3 regions of the Shewanella sp. A32 genome follow, and region 2 is predicted to be linked to each of the others. Evidence: predicted binding sites of a transcription regulator. Region 2 holds the regulator's gene; each other region holds the start of a gene.
What was found. The regulator FliA, encoded in region 2, starts transcription of late flagellar genes. The targets are predictions, from matches to a motif close to CTAAAGNTNNNNNNNNNNNNGCCGATA.

Region 1: a site for FliA is predicted at 2,883-2,909, ahead of PY479_RS02940 (DUF5610 domain-containing protein). Genes of this name have one in related genera too.
Region 3: a site for FliA is predicted at 3,040-3,066, ahead of pomA (flagellar motor protein PomA). Genes of this name have one in related genera too.

What each region holds. Positions count from the first base shown of each region.
Region 1 is NZ_JARFTS010000002.1:212,641-217,959, reverse strand. Features, by position in the region: gene ggt (gamma-glutamyltransferase) at 1-387, opposite strand, end outside; gene PY479_RS02950 (hypothetical protein) at 585-1,028, shown strand; gene PY479_RS02945 (ferredoxin--NADP reductase) at 1,397-2,143, opposite strand; gene PY479_RS02940 (DUF5610 domain-containing protein) at 2,250-2,846, opposite strand; gene PY479_RS02935 (hypothetical protein) at 3,446-3,718, opposite strand; gene PY479_RS02930 (hypothetical protein) at 4,097-4,267, shown strand; gene aroG (3-deoxy-7-phosphoheptulonate synthase AroG) at 4,308-5,319, opposite strand, start outside.
Region 2 is NZ_JARFTS010000001.1:387,502-392,820, reverse strand. Features, by position in the region: gene PY479_RS01730 (chemotaxis protein CheA) at 1-973, opposite strand, end outside; gene PY479_RS01725 (protein phosphatase CheZ) at 989-1,726, opposite strand; gene cheY (chemotaxis response regulator CheY) at 1,740-2,123, opposite strand; gene PY479_RS01715 (RNA polymerase sigma factor FliA) at 2,169-2,891, opposite strand; gene PY479_RS01710 (MinD/ParA family protein) at 2,884-3,765, opposite strand; gene flhF (flagellar biosynthesis protein FlhF) at 3,770-5,152, opposite strand; gene flhA (flagellar biosynthesis protein FlhA) at 5,165-5,319, opposite strand, start outside.
Region 3 is NZ_JARFTS010000010.1:64,729-70,047, forward strand. Features, by position in the region: gene dxs (1-deoxy-D-xylulose-5-phosphate synthase) at 1-1,680, opposite strand, end outside; gene ispA ((2E,6E)-farnesyl diphosphate synthase) at 1,702-2,583, opposite strand; gene xseB (exodeoxyribonuclease VII small subunit) at 2,584-2,823, opposite strand; gene pomA (flagellar motor protein PomA) at 3,218-3,985, shown strand; gene PY479_RS09545 (flagellar motor protein MotB) at 3,990-4,931, shown strand; gene thiI (tRNA uracil 4-sulfurtransferase ThiI) at 5,067-5,319, shown strand, end outside.

The DNA of each region.
Region 1 (5,319 bases), on a different contig from region 2:
ATCCAAGCCTTTTGCCTTAAGTATTTCCAGCGTCAATGATTTTGGGCTTCTGCCAGAAGCGTTAAGGCCATAGAGCTGCTTATCTTTCGCACTCCAGACAATGGCAAAAAGATCGCCACCGACCCCAGAACCTGTGGGCTCCACCAATCCCAACATCGCATCTGCGGCAATCGCTGCATCGACCGCACTACCACCGTCTTTGAGGATATCCAGCGCTACTTGAGTTGCCAGTGGCTGGCTAGTCGCAGCCATCCCATGCACTGCATAAACTGCTGAGCGGCTGGCAAATGCCTTCCCCGTTATCCTGTCGTAAGCTAATGCATCAGCAGTGGAGAAAATCAGCAGCGACACAACCGTTAAAAACGACCATCGATAAATATTGATCATAGCGTTAGTCGAAACTTTTACCTTCGGATTAGATGTGAACATAGTCGGTTGAGACCGGTGATTACACAATGCAATAAACGTAACATAACAGTGACATACTGTTCATAACGAGCAATGTATTGAAACAATTCTCTCGATGACTACCTCCTTTCGTAATTCTCCGCTAACACGCCATATTTCAACTAAACTAGAAGGCAATGAAAATACTCAAAAAAATAATCAGGGAGAGTGGTATGTATGAGATAGGGTTTCTGCTGCTGGCAGTGCTGGTGCTCGGCTACCTTTTTCGTCACCGCTGGCAAACAAAAAAAAATAAAGAATCACGTGCTAGAACAGCTCCCCCGAAAGCATCCCCCTTTAAAGCCGTTAGCATTGAGTGCACTGGCTTTCCGTGTAAAGCGGCGGCCCAATTATCGGGGAAACGTTTTCTGCCGCAAGATGCCCCTAGCTTGCCATTAGCCACATGTGATAACCCAGACTGCAAATGCCGCTATATGCACCACGAAGATCGGCGAACTCCCGGCACAGGTCGCCGTATTCATGTTGGTCTAATTACCGATTTATACGGTCATAATGGGGAAGCAGAAAGGCGTAAAAACCCTGCTGGCCGCAGATATATGGATACGTACAAGCTTGGATAGGTTGCGGTAACACAATTGGGACATTATTGACTGACAAGATTTAAGGCTCAACGCAATATTCACAACAATCACACCACTACAGTGTCAAAGTCGTCTTACCACAGGTGCTCGGTGCGGCTTTGCCCAACCTCTGCCGTACAAGTTAAATTCATGCCAATTTCCGCAAGGTCACTTATTTAATAAGTCGGAAACATTGAACACTAAATAGGTTCATGGCGCCTCATATAAAAATCGAGTAATGAAACTTTGTTCATATCCTCCAGCATAAAAGCAGCTCTATAGGTTGCGGATCCAGAAACGTATAGATTTCCATCCACAACTTTGATTGGTGGTAAATTCGGAGCTGGAAAGCAATCGTGGGAATTTAGTTACCAATACTTCTCTGTTGTGATCTGCCCTGGTGCTCGCCGCAAGTTTTTATGTAATCCCCGCGCCGTTAAAAGTTCAATTGTGCTGTGGATCATCCCCGGGTTTCCACATAACATCACCTGAGAATCTGTGGCTGTAATTGTGATACCGGCTTGCCGTTCAATTTCGCCGGAGGCAATGCCATCGGGAATTCGGCAATGTAACATCCCGGATTGCGTTTCGCGGGTCACGCTGGGCAGGAAGCAGAACTGCGTATTCTTACGAGCCAAGGTCTGCAACTTATCAAGATATGCCAAATCAGCCACTAGTCTGGCACCGTAGACCAATATTACTTGCTCAAATCGTTGCCAAGGTTCGGCAGTGTCTAACATCGACAAAAATGGTCCGACGGCCGTCCCAGTCGCTAACATCCAAAGATGTCGTCCCTGTAGCTTGCCAGAGGGCAATTCCGGTAACGTCAGGAATCCGGTAGCAGGAACATTGACCTCAACAACATCCCCTGGTAAGAGCAAGTGCAATGCTGGCGATAAACTTCCGTCGGGAACGGTGACCGCCAAAATTTCGATGTAGTTGCTGCCAGGCGCATTCACTACAGAATAGGCCCTGGCAACTCGCTTGCCTTGTATCTCCATCCCCAGCTTAACGAATTGTCCCGCAATAAAAGGGCCAATATCGACAGCTATCTTCAAACTGAAGAGCCTACTGTTCCAGTCAGTCCGCTCAATCACTTTACCGACGTGCCACATAGTCTCTCCACCGAATGAGTCACCTAACTAAAGTTAAGCATACGCCACACGACACATAACAAAAACCCCTTCCATTGAAGGGGTTTAAGCGACGATACATTTGGATTCAGCTCGCGGTATCTGTAGTAGCATTATCGCTGTTAAAACTGTCACGAAACGCCGTTAATCCTTTCTGAACATACTCATAGGTGGCATTGACACCGTCAGCGATATCCCCATTTAGTACGTTTAACTTATCCAGGATATTCCGCGCCTCAGCAAAACCATTGTCGATGGCGCTACCAATAACATCCATGAAGCCACTAAGCTGGTCTGCTGCACTTTTATCTGGATTTTGTTGTTGATAGACCGAGAAAAACTGCGTCGCAAAATCCACAATTCGTCCAGCGGTAGCTTCCGGCGAATAATCCATTTCTTGCTGTTGTGATAGTTGCGGCGCCGAATTTCCCATGGGCCCGGCCAATTCCTGATTAATAGCATCAATTGCTGTCCGGTAAAGCAATTGCATGGGTTTATCACCGCTGCTTATCGACACCTGTTCCTGTGCTGAAGCAATCGCCTGATTCATCAATTGCTGGCTAATATGACGGGCACTTTTACTGCGGGCGACTTCAGATACGGCTTTACCGTGGTTGCCATCCACCACCGCCGCTTTATCGGTAGCGACCTTAGATACCTGGTAACCATGATTTTGGATTTCCATCATTTAGTCCTCGCGCATATTAAGCATTCATCTCATTATCGACCATTTTTTACACAAATTTAGATCAATTCAGATTTAAGTGCGGCAAGTAACATCGACATACCGGAGCGAACAAGCAGCACGACCATGGCATATAGCAGGCGAAACAAGAGGCGGTAGAGGTGTTTAACATCAAACAAAATATAGGATTGCGGGATTTTAAATTTACAACAGATTGTCACATTGAATGTGTTAAATTAGCATAAAGCTAATTTAGCTATTGCGTAAACTAAAAATATTACCTAAGTTAGATTGTGCGCCACATCACAAAAAATGTTAGAATGCCGCCATTAATCATTTGGAACAGCTGAAAGGGAGAGTTAAAGGTGAAGACCACATATGTCAGCCGAACACCCACTAGCACAGACTGCACAAAAAATGCGTCATTAAGCTGCCAAAACTGTAGCCGACTAATTGAGATTGAGGGCGAAATGCTATGTTACCGGGGGGGTAAAATCACCGGTCTACGCCCTGTGTCCGAACAAGATGGCTGCGTTAATCTCCTCTGTGATGGCTGGCAAACACGTCAAGCTGACAACAAGTAACTCTTTTCCACTCTACTAAAGTCCTGCCATTGTAGCTTGTTCGGCGGCGGCATGTGATGTTCCCAATAAATGCCAATCCATATCGTCGTGTATGGGCAAAGATAGCTTTTTGCACAGCGTAAGACCTCGTGTCGACACAATCAGCCCCGCCAGTAATTCAATATGCAACTGCTGCAACGCACAATCACCCAATCCACGTTGCTTTAAGGTAGCAGCTAAGCTGCGCCAATCTGTAGTGACCCGTTTACTGGTTCCTTCAAGGCTTACCAATAGTGCAATATTTTCCATAGCATTACCTTTTTATAGATAAAGTTGACTACAGAACAAGTATGCAATCGCACAACTGAATCGCTACTGAATTACTTGTGGGTAATTTGCACAGAAATCAGCCAAATGTACTGAGAGTCAATCAGCACTTCACCTCATTTTTCGCTGAACTGTCACATTGTGACGATAGTATGGTGTTCACCGCTAACCGCTGAGATAACATTGTCGCTAACGTTAAAACCTTTTACATTTTTAAACAAAGTATTAGCGCAAATGTGATTATCTCTGACGCAGGAATTTGGTACTCTAAGTCAATTCTCAGGAAGTCAGTTTACCACCTGGATTGTGGGCCCTTTTAGTGCAGCGCTATTAGACAGTTAGTTAAAGGACCTAAGCATCATGGAATCCAAAGTTCAATATCCCCCTTTACCACTGATCCAAACCTGGGTTTGGATGATGGTCGAGTCAGGAAACCCCGAAATTCAAGCAAAAGGCCGAAACAATCTCATTGCTTCATTTGGAAGTCTGGCCAAAGCCAATGAGTATTTGCAGCAGAAAATGCAAAAATAACAGGCACAATAACTGTGCCTGTTATGCTTTGATAACATGTTTAAACTGCAGTAGATTTTCTTCTGGCAAGCACACTTTCATTAAGTAAGGCGAGCAGTTTTTCTGTGTCATCCCAGCCGATACAAGCATCGGTGATACTCTGACCATAGCGTAATGGTTGGCCGATTTTAAGTTCCTGATTTCCTTCAACCAGGTTACTTTCTACCATCAGGCCGAACACACTCTGCTCGCCTTGCTGTAGCTGCAGACATACGTCTTCGGCTACCTGCATCTGACGCCGATAATCTTTATGCGAATTGGCATGACTGATATCAATCATGATTTTGAGCGGCAATCCAGCTTTCTTTAATTGCGCTTTGGTTGCGGCAACAGATGCTGCATCATAGTTTGGTTCTTTTCCACCGCGCAAAATGATGTGGCAGTCATCATTTCCTTTGGTTGACACAATCGCTGAGTGCCCGAATTTAGTCACCGACAGAAAATAGTGCGAGGCACTGGCAGCCCCAATCGCATCAATGGCAATCTTGATGTTGCCATCAGTACCATTTTTAAAACCTACCGGGCAGGACAAACCTGAAGCCAGTTCTCGGTGTACCTGAGACTCAGTGGTACGGGCACCTATCGCCCCCCAGCACATCAAGTCCGCAACATACTGCGGCGTAATCATGTCAAGAAATTCACCGGCAGTCGGCAGCCCCATATCATTCAGATCCAGCAATAACTTACGGGCTTTACGCAACCCATCATTTAGCTGAAAACTTTTGTCCATATATGGATCGTTGATCAAACCTTTCCAGCCAACTGTGGTTCTGGGCTTTTCAAAATAAACCCGCATCACCACTTCAAGCTGGTCTTTATAACGTTCCCTGAGCGCTAAAAGGCGCTGACCGTACTCGAGGGCAGCTTCAGGATCGTGAATCGAACATGGTCCAATGATTACCAATAACCGATCGTCTTGAGTATGTAACATCTGGTGGATGCTGCGACGGGCATTGAATACAGTGGCCGATGCATTGTCCGTTGCAGGAAATCGTTCCAGAATAGCGATTGGT
Region 2 (5,319 bases):
CAGATACGATGGTTTCAGCCGCTTTGGGTGTTACAGGTGCTTTAGCTGCCGCGGCCACTGGTGGTTTTTCAGCGGCGACTTCTAGTCCTGGAGCCTTACCCTTGCCATGCAGTTGATCTAACAATGCTTCAAATTCATCTTCAGATATCTCATCTGAATCCACCTGATGGCTACTGGTTTCAACCGCGACTGGCTTGGCTTCAGGATTATTGGAGAATTTGCCTTTGCCATGTAGCTCATCTAATAAGGCTTCAAATTCATCATCTGTAATATCATCAGCGGTTTTGGGGGCTGCGGGGGTGACCTTAACTGGTGTTACCGCGGTAGATGGCCCCTTGCCCTGACCATGCAAGGCATCCAGTAACGCTTCAAATTCGGTTTCATCGATATCGTCAATACTGCCGCTGTCCGCAGCAGGCTCCGGTGCGGAAGCAGAAGGCGTTTCCACCGGAGAAACTGACGCCAACATCTCGTCAAATAATGCATCAGCGCTGTCAACAGCATCAGTTTCGGCCATATCAGCGATGGCAGTTTCGTTAGCGACGTCAATAGCTGCACTAGCCCCGGATTCGGAAGGCAAAGGTGCGCCGGAACTCAACAGTTTGAGACTGGCCAGCAGCTGCGGATCTGCGGGTTGTTGCTCTTCTCCTGCCTGAGTCTGACCAAACATCACATTTATGGCATCCAGCGCTTGCAGGATGATATCCATTAATTCTGCGCTGACACTGCGTTTGCCGGTACGCAATAAATCAAAGGTATTTTCTGCTTCGTGGCAGACATCCACCATAGGGGCCAGTCCCAAAAAGCCGGCGCCGCCCTTTACGGTATGAAAGCCACGAAAAATTGCGTTTAATAAGTCGGTGTCATCTGGATTATTCTCCAGCTGAACTAACTGTTCCTGAAGCAATTCCAAAATCTCTCCGGCTTCGATTAAAAAATCCTGCAGGATCTCTTCATCAACATCAAAGGCCATCAATATGACTCCTCATCAGAACCCAAGACTTGAGAGCAAATCGTCCACTTCATCTTGGCCTGCCACTACATCCTGTCGGCTACTGGCATTATGAATAGGGCCTTCAGCATCGATATTATTTTCTCTGACACTGGTAAGGCTCTCATTGGGCTGCGCCCCAAACATGGTCAACAATGACACTAAATTACTTTCGACTTCTTTTACTAAATCAATCACACGGCGGATCATCTGCCCGGTGAGATCCTGGAAATCTTGCGCTAACAAAATCTGGTTCAGCAACTCATGTAAACGACCTGAGTCTGCTTCAGTTTGTGCCATGAAATGCTGTACGTCATGGCAAAGCGTTTTGAACTCTCCAAGGGAAAGATTTCTGCGCATCAGTCTGTCCCACGAAGGTTTGATATTGGTCAGGCTGACACTGAGTGCATCGGAAAGTGGCAGGCACTCTTCTACGGCATCCATCGTTTTGTTGGCCGCCTGTTCCGTCATATCGATGACAAAACTCAAACGCTCCTTCGCATCAGGAATATCGTTATTGGTCAGCTCCACCAAACGACTGTCGATCGGAAATTCATTTAACGAATTGTGTAACTGCCGGGTCAGTTTACCGACTTCGGCAAACAGTTCCTGTTGGATGGGCTGGCATAACTCACGAACGACTTCATCCGCTTGTTGTTGTTGTCCGGCCGATAGCAGTTCGACCAAATACTGAGCTTGTTCTAGCGTAATGAGCGCATTTTCTTCTGCCTTCATATCTCCCCCGAAATCAACCAAGTCGTTCAAAAATTTTGTCCAACTTCTCTTTCAGGGTTGCCGCGGTAAATGGTTTAACGACATAGCCGTTGACCCCTGCTTGAGCGGCGGCGATGATCTGTTCGCGTTTAGCTTCAGCAGTTACCATTAACACTGGAATATTTTTCAGATTTTCGTCAGCTCGAATCGCTCTTAACAGGTCAATGCCCTGCATTCCCGGCATATTCCAATCGGTGACAACAAAATCGAAATCACCTTTCTGCAGCATTGGTAGCGCAGTTGACCCATCATCGGCTTCCTGGGTGTTGTTAAACCCAAGATCCCGCAACAGGTTTTTGATAATTCTTCTCATCGTTGAAAAATCGTCAACAATAAGAATTTTCATGTTTTTATCCAAAGTTTCCTCCGCAGAGCTGAATTTTTAAAACCGCTCAAAAACTGCTTAATTCTGTGTCCAATGCCTGAGCTTAGCTTTGAGTCGTAGCATCGCCTGACTGTGGATCTGACTGACTCTAGACTCACTGACATCCAAAATAGCACCAATTTCTTTCAAATTGAGTGCTTCATCATAATAAAGCGACAGAACAAGCGCATCTCTTTCCGGCAGAAGTTTGATCGCCTCAGCCAAAGCATCACGAAACTGATTATTTGCCAGCATCTCATAGGTATCATCTGCCGCCATTTCATCGGCGAAAAAAGCATCAGGCGCACCACCAAGATCTTCAATTCCTATGATTTTACCGCAAGATACGTCACTTAGAATGTGATGATATTCATCAAGTGGCATTTCCAGTCGCTCCGCAATCTCGACATCGCGAGCATCGCGCCCCAACTCCTGTTCGAGTTCATCAATGACTTGGGCAATGCGCCGTTGATTACGATGCACCGACCGTGGTAGCCAATCACCGCGACGAATCTCGTCAATCATCGCGCCTCGAATACGGATCCCGGCAAAAGTCTCAAACTTGGCGCCTTTGCTACCATCAAACTTTGCGGCTGCTTCCAGCAACCCCATCATGCCAGCTTGCAGGAGGTCATCCAGTTGGACAGAAGCCGGTAAGCGTGCCAGTAAATGATGCGCAATCCGTTTCACCAGCGGCGCATACTGGTTAACGATTGAGCTTTTATCGTCAAAACCTGCATACGCTGCGGCCATTTTATTCACTGGTACCTTCCTCCTGATATTCAGGTTTCTGTACCAAACGTTCAACAAAGAATTCGAGATGGCCGCCCGGTTGCTGCGGTATCGGCCAGCTAATCACTTTATTGGCTAATCCCTGATAAGCGATACTGGCTGGGGATTTGGGAAAGGCTTCCACAATAAGTTTCTGCTTACGAACCGACTTGCGTAAGTTTTCATCAAAGGGAATAGTCGCGACCAACTCCAGCGCAACGTCCAGAAAGCGGTCGGTGACTTTACTGAGTTTGGCAAAAAGTTCCATCCCTTCTCGCAAACTGCGCACCATATTCGCCACAATTTTAAAGCGGAAAACGCCATGCTCGCGGCTAAGAATTTTAATCAGCGCATAGGCGTCAGTAATTGATGTCGGTTCGTCACAAACCACCACCAGCACATCTTGTGAGGCCCGGGAAAAACTCAGCACCATGTCGGAAATACCAGCAGCAGTATCCACAATGAGTACATCAAACTGAGTTTTCATTTCGCTGAAGGCACGAATTAACCCGGCATGTTGTGCCGGGCTCAACTCAACCATGGCCTGAGTACCTGAAGTAGCGGGAATAATCCCAATACCTTTAGGACCACGCACTATAATGTCATCGAGTTCAGCTTCACCGGACAACACGTGGGAAAGGTTGCGTTCGGCTCTGAGTCCCAGCATCACATCGACGTTCGCCAGCCCCAAATCCGCATCCAGCACCATTACCCGCTTGCCCTTTTCTGCGAGCGCCACGGCAGTATTAATTGCAACGTTGGTTTTGCCAACGCCACCTTTGCCACCGGTAACGGCAATTACTTTTACTTTATCGTTTTGTTGTTGATTTATCATTCGTAAACCACTCGCTTGATCCCGGGTCATAGCTTTACTCAAATGCATAGGTCATTTCGGGTGACCTGGATTCAGGGTTAAAATCTGTCGCTTCTGTCCGGTTTAAAACAGCCAGAGCCTGCTTTGCCAATCCTAACGTATCGGCGACTTGCATATCTTCCGGCACTCTTTGTCCATCAGTGGTATAACTCAACGATAAACCACTTTGGATTAACACACTTAACGCCGCCCCCAAGGACACTGATTCATCCAGCTTAGTTAATATAGCGCCAGCCAGTGGAATCCGCTTGAATTGGCTGATAGCTTCTTGCAACACCCGCCGTTGTCCAGTAGATGGCAGCACTAAAAAGCTGCGGATAGGCAAGCGGCTGTTGGCAGTTAGACTGTCAAGTTGCTGACACAAGCGCATATCCCGCTGACCCATACCAGCTGTATCAATCAATACCAGTTTACGATTGCGGAATTGATAAACAATCTGCTCCAACTCATTGAGATCTTGGGCTTGCTTTACCGGACATCCCATTATCTTGCCATAAGTTGCCAATTGCTCAAAGGCTCCGATTCGATAATGATCGGTGGTGATCAACACCACGGAATCTGGACCGTGATGCGCAATAAATCTTGCAGCAATTTTCGCCAAAGTGGTGGTTTTACCAACACCAGTAGGACCCACCAAGGCCACAATGCCCCCTTGACGTACAATATCGTCACCTTGGTTACTCAGCAGATTAGCAAGTGACTGTGGCAACGCTTTTACCAGATCAGCCGGAGAATAATGCTGTGATAATGACGCTAATTTATTAGCAACCTGAGGGGCGAATTCCGCTTCCAGCAGCCGCCGCTCAAGCATTGCGCCCACTGGATCATGGCGATTCTTATAATCCATCATTAACTCGTTCATCTGATGAGTCAGCAGATTGCGTAAAGAGGATAGCTCCTGACGCATGGCTTCCAGCTCCTGCTGTTGTTTGACATTGTTATTTTTGCTACTGAGTGTAGACGCTGCACCAATATCCGGCTGATTTTGCTTTGGCTTACTGCTGGCGTCATTTGCTAGGCCGCGTGCCCAGGCGGGTAATTCATCATCTTTACCTGGTTGCGGTTGTTTCGCTAATTGCTGATTCAGTCGGTTGTGTTGTCTTTCCAGTAGTGCCTGTAACGAGTCTGCAGCGGGTGCAGTTTTAGCTTTGCTTTCGGTACGTATATGTCCCAAAGACACTTTATCTTCACTGAGATCGCTAAATACTGGTGCCGGTGCCACCGTTGGCTGCGGCTCGTCGTAGTCAACTGCTGCCACAATCTCAATGCCGCCAGTGACTTTCTTGTTAGACATAATGACCGCATCCGCCCCAAGGGTGTCTTTTACCTGTGCCAGCGCAGCACGCATATCTTTGGCAAAAAATCTTTTTATTTTCACTCTTCGTTACTCCTACTGGCCTACAGCGGAAACAATACGGATCTGCTTTTCATCAGGCACTTCCTGATATGAGATCACCCGTAAGTTCGGGATAGTGTGCTTGACGAATCGTGACAAGGTGGCGCGCAGCATACCCGATGTCAGCAGAATAGCGGGTTGTCCCACCA
Region 3 (5,319 bases), on a different contig from region 2:
ATTTTCTTCGAGAGTAACCAGCACTTCGTGAGTTTCAGCCAACTGTGTAAGCAAGGCTTCATCTAACGGTTTCACGAAGCGCATATCCGCAACCGTAGCATCCATTTCTTCTGCCACTTCCAGCGCAGCAGCCAACGGTGTCCCAAAGCTAATAATAGCTAGCTGCTGCCCCTGACGCTTAAGCACGCCTTTACCAATGGGCAGCGCTGTCATCTGTTCTTCCTGATGGGCACCGGTGGCACTGCCACGAGGATATCGCACCGCTGCCGGTCCATCTTGATAACAGTATCCGGTATACAGCATTTGCCGGCATTCGTTTTCATCGGAAGGTGCCATGATCACCATATTGGGAACACAACGCAGGAAGCTCATGTCAAAAGCACCCTGATGGGTTGGACCATCTGCACCGACAATGCCACCGCGATCAATAGCGAACAACACCGGCAGTTTCTGCAGGGCCACATCGTGAATAACCTGATCGTAGGCGCGCTGTAGGAAAGTGGAGTAAATTGCAACAACAGGTTTGTAGCCTTCAGCGGCAAATCCGGCACCTAAGGTTACGGCATGTTGTTCGGCAATCGCCGCATCAAAATACTGTTCCGGGAATTTCTGAGAAAACTCCACCATCCCAGAACCTTCACGCATGGCTGGAGTAATGCCAACCACTTTGTCGTCTTTTGCGGCAATATCACACAGCCATTTGCCGAACACTTCAGAGAAGGTGGGTAAGCCAGGTTTGGTGGCTGGTTTGCGGAATTGGCTCGGATCGAACTTAGGCACGGCATGCCAGCCAATAGGATCTTTTTCCGCTGGCTCATAGCCTTTGCCTTTTTTGGTCATAATGTGCAGCAGTTGCGGCCCGCCCAGATTGCGCATGTTACGCAGGGTTTCCACTAGTGCATTCACATCGTGACCATCAATAGGGCCGATATAATTAAAACCGAGCTCTTCAAACAAGGTGCCCGGAACCATCATACCCTTAAGATGTTCCTCCGTCCGGCGAGCCATCTCCTTGATAACCGGCATTCCCTGCAGCACTTTTTTACTGCCTTCACGAATACTGGAATAGAAGCGGCCTGACATCAGTTGGGCAAAGTGTTTATTCAGTGCACCTACGTTTTCGGAGATAGACATCTCGTTATCGTTAAGTACCACTAACATATCTTTGTGCAGATCGCCGGCGTGATTCATGGCTTCAAACACCATCCCACCAGTCATGGCTCCGTCACCGATAACCGCGACAACGCGGCGGCCTGCCTGTTCTTTATCTGCAGCAATTGCCATTGCCAGCGCCGCCGAGATTGAGGTACTGGAGTGACCGACACTGAAGGTGTCATAGTCACTTTCGCCGCGCCATGGGAATGGATGCAGTCCACCTTTTTGGCGAATGGTGTGCATCTGATCGCGACGTCCAGTGAGGATTTTATGCGGATATGCCTGATGGCCGACGTCCCACACCAATCGGTCAAACGGCGTGTTATACACATAATGAAGTGCTACGGTAAGTTCCACTGTGCCTAATCCAGAAGCAAAATGGCCGCTGGATTGCCCTACGGATTGCAGCAAAAAAGCCCTGAGTTCGTCGGCAAGTTGCGGCAATAATGCCTGTGGCAACTGGCGCAACTCTTCGGGTGTATTGGCTTGGGCCAATACCGGAAATTGAGTGATATCCAGACTCATAAGGAGCTACTTTTGTCTCTTTTATACTCGCCGCTCAATAATATAGCGAGCGAATTCAGCAATTAGTCGGCTATTGTAGGGCAAATTCCCCAAGGCTGATAGTGCCTCTTTTAGTAGCGCTTCAGCCGTTGCTTTTGCCCCAGCTAATCCCAATAATTTAGGGTATGTACTCTTGTTGGAACGGGTATCGGAACCTTGTGGTTTGCCCAGTTCTTCGGTACTGGATGTGATATCCAGAATGTCATCTTGGACTTGAAATGCCAGTCCGATGGCATCAGCATAGGCCAATAGTTGCTGACGCTGTTGTGCATCTACGTTGGCAGCAATAACAGCTAATTGCACTGCACAGCGAATTAAGGCACCTGTTTTTAGACGGTGTAAGCGGGTCAGCTCACTCAGCGGGATTTCTTTATCTGTCGCCGCCAAATCCAGTGCTTGCCCGCCACACATGCCGAGATAGCCTGAGGCGTTGGCCAATGCCTTAATCATGAGGAGTTGCTGCTGGGCGCTGAAATCGCCAGTTTCTTGGCTGATCAGTTCGAACGCCAATGTCTGCAACGCATCCCCGGCGAGAATGGCTGTTGCCTCGTCAAATGCGACATGAACTGTTGGCTGGCCGCGCCGCAATTCATCATTGTCCATGGCGGGCAAATCATCGTGAATCAACGAATAGGCGTGGATACATTCAATGGCTGCGGCGCAATTATCTAAGCGCTCGGCAGCAACACCTAACATCTCTCCCACGGAATAGACCAAAAACGGGCGAACTCGTTTACCACCCAACAAGACACCGTAACGCATCGCTTCTTGTAATCGTGGTTCACTGACCGGCAGCGCGTCAAAAATTGCAGTAAGATGCTGATTAATACGTTGTTGGCAGCGATTGATGGCATCAGTTAACAATTACTCTTCCTCGACATCAAATGGACTCAGTGGCGCTTGTGCATCATCGGATAATAAGATGGCAACCTTTTGCTGCGCTTGCTCTAACTTATTTTGGCTACTGCGGACCAGATTAATTCCACGTTCAAATTGCTTGAGCGCATCATCCAGCGACACTTCACCCTGTTCGAGCTCAGTCACTATCTGTTCAAGTTGATTCAGGGATTCTTCAAAACTGAGATTCTCAGGTTTTTTAGCCACGTTGTTTTCCTTGGATTAACACTGCGGACAGAGTATACCAGCGATCCTCTTGCGGAATCGAGGCAGGGTCTGCAAAGGGGTCAGGTTAGGACTGGCGGCAGTTTTATCGGTTGACACGTTATAGCAGCGCTGGCGTAGGGTCAAATGCCAGCGCTGGTAATTTGCTCAAAAGCACGCTTTGCGACAAAAATATTTTCGCCCCGGAATAAAATCCCTCTAAACTTGCCTAAGTTTGGTCCGATAAACAGAAATAGAAGCCGTTGAAAAGCGTGACATTCCCTTTCCGTGGCTGTGTTTGGACAAGCGACAGCCAGTTTTCCGGATTTTGCATCATGATATCCTGCTGGTCGATGGGTGAGCGGATGGGACGACAGTACAGACTCGAGGAGCAACAGTGGATTTAGCAACCCTGATAGGCATTATTGGCGCATTTGGTGTGATGTTCTGGGCCATGGTCAGCGCTGGCGGTATTTCCGTTTACATTGACGTTCCTTCGGTATTAATTGTGTTCGTTGGCTCTATCTTTGTGGTGATGATGAAGTTCAATCTCAAGCAATATCTCGGTGCGATGAAGATTGCCGCCAAAGCCTTTATCTTCAAATTGGATAATCCAGAAGATCTAATTGAACAGTCGGTCACTATGGCAGATGCTGCCCGTAAAGGCGGTTTCCTGGCATTAGAAGAAGCCCAGATCTCTAATACCTTTATGCAGAAAGCTGTCGACATGCTGGTGGATGGGCATGATGGCGATGTTGTGCGAGAAGCGCTGGAAAAGGACATTGCACTGACCGAAGAGCGGCATAAATCCGGCATCGCTATCTTTAAGGCGTTTGGGGATGTTGGCCCGGCGATGGGGATGATTGGTACCTTAGTGGGGTTGGTGGCGATGTTGTCTAACATGGATGACCCTAAGTCAATCGGTCCCGCAATGGCTGTAGCCTTGCTGACCACCTTGTATGGTTCGCTGATGGCGAACCTGCTGGCACTGCCGATAGCTGACAAACTGGCGTTGCGTATGAGCGAAGAAATGCTTAATCGCAACCTGATTATGGATGCGGTATTGGCCATTCAGGATGGTCAGAACCCTCGCGTCATCGAGAGCTTCCTGAAAAACTATCTGGCTGAGAAGAAACGTAAGATAGAAACCACGAGCGGGGAATAGCGTCATGGCGAAGCAAAAGTGTCCTGACTGTCCACCCGCAGCACCGCCTTGGCTGGCAACCTTTTCTGATCTGATGTCATTGCTGATGTGCTTCTTTGTGCTGTTGCTGTCTTTTTCCGAGATGGACGTGCTTAAATTTAAGCAAATCGCTGGTTCAATGAAATATGCCTTTGGTGTCCAGAACAAAGTTGAAGTCAAGGATATTCCCAAGGGCACGTCGGTGATTGCGCTGGAGTTCCGCCCCGGGCGTCCGGATCCGTCACCGATAGAAGTGATTAACCAGCAAACTAATGAAATGACGCAGCCGACGTTGACCTTCCAGGCGGGTGACGATGAAAGCGCCGGTGGTATTCAGAAGCAGCGCGGTGACCAGCGTGGTGGTGAGTCAACGGCAACGGCACAGGAACAAGCCGAGGCCAAACGTACTCAAGAGTATGAAGCCACGCAAAAGCAGGTTAACGATCAAGCGAAAAAAATGGCAGAAAAGCTCAACAAGGAAATCGTTGATGGTGCCATCGAAATTGAGTCTTTGGGACAACAGATCATCATTCGCATCCGGGAAAAAGGCTCTTTTGCCTCCGGTTCAGGTTTTTTGCAGCCACAATTTAAACCGGTGATCCGGGCGATTGGTGAGTTACTGAAAGATGTGCCTGGCATAGTGACGGTATCCGGTAATACCGATGATATCCAGATCAGCAACGAGCTCTATCAGTCGAACTGGGATCTGTCAGCGCAAAGAGCCTTAGCGGTCGCGCACGAACTTATTCGGGTGAAAGGGTTTGATCCTGAACGCATGAAAGTGGAGGGCCTCGCTGATACCAATCCACTGGTGCCGAATGACAGTGCTGAACATCGTGCCCGTAATCGTCGGGTAGAGATTGCAATTGAACAAGGCAAAGCCAAGTTATCGGATGAACTTCAGGTCACGCCCAATCAAGCCCAATAGCAGTAACAACCAACCGGCACTTGGGCCGGTTGGTTGTTACTGGAAGACTTTTCCCGCGATGCTGGGACTGTTCCTGTCACTTTGCTATAATCCCGCGATTGCGTTTTTGACCTCGTTTTATGCTGCGGAAAATCCATGAAGTTTATCGTTAAGCTGTACCCCGAAATCATGATGAAGAGCAAGCCAGTACGTTTGCGCTTCACTAAAATGCTGGAATCTAATATCCGGAATGTACTGAAAAAAGTTGATGAAGGTGTCACTGTGGTAAGACAGTGGGACCGCATCATGGTCGGGGTACCACAGGACAAACCAGAACTGCTGGACAGTGTTGGCGAACGCCTGACTTGTATCCCAGGGATCGCGACTGTTGCGCGTGTAAATGAATACA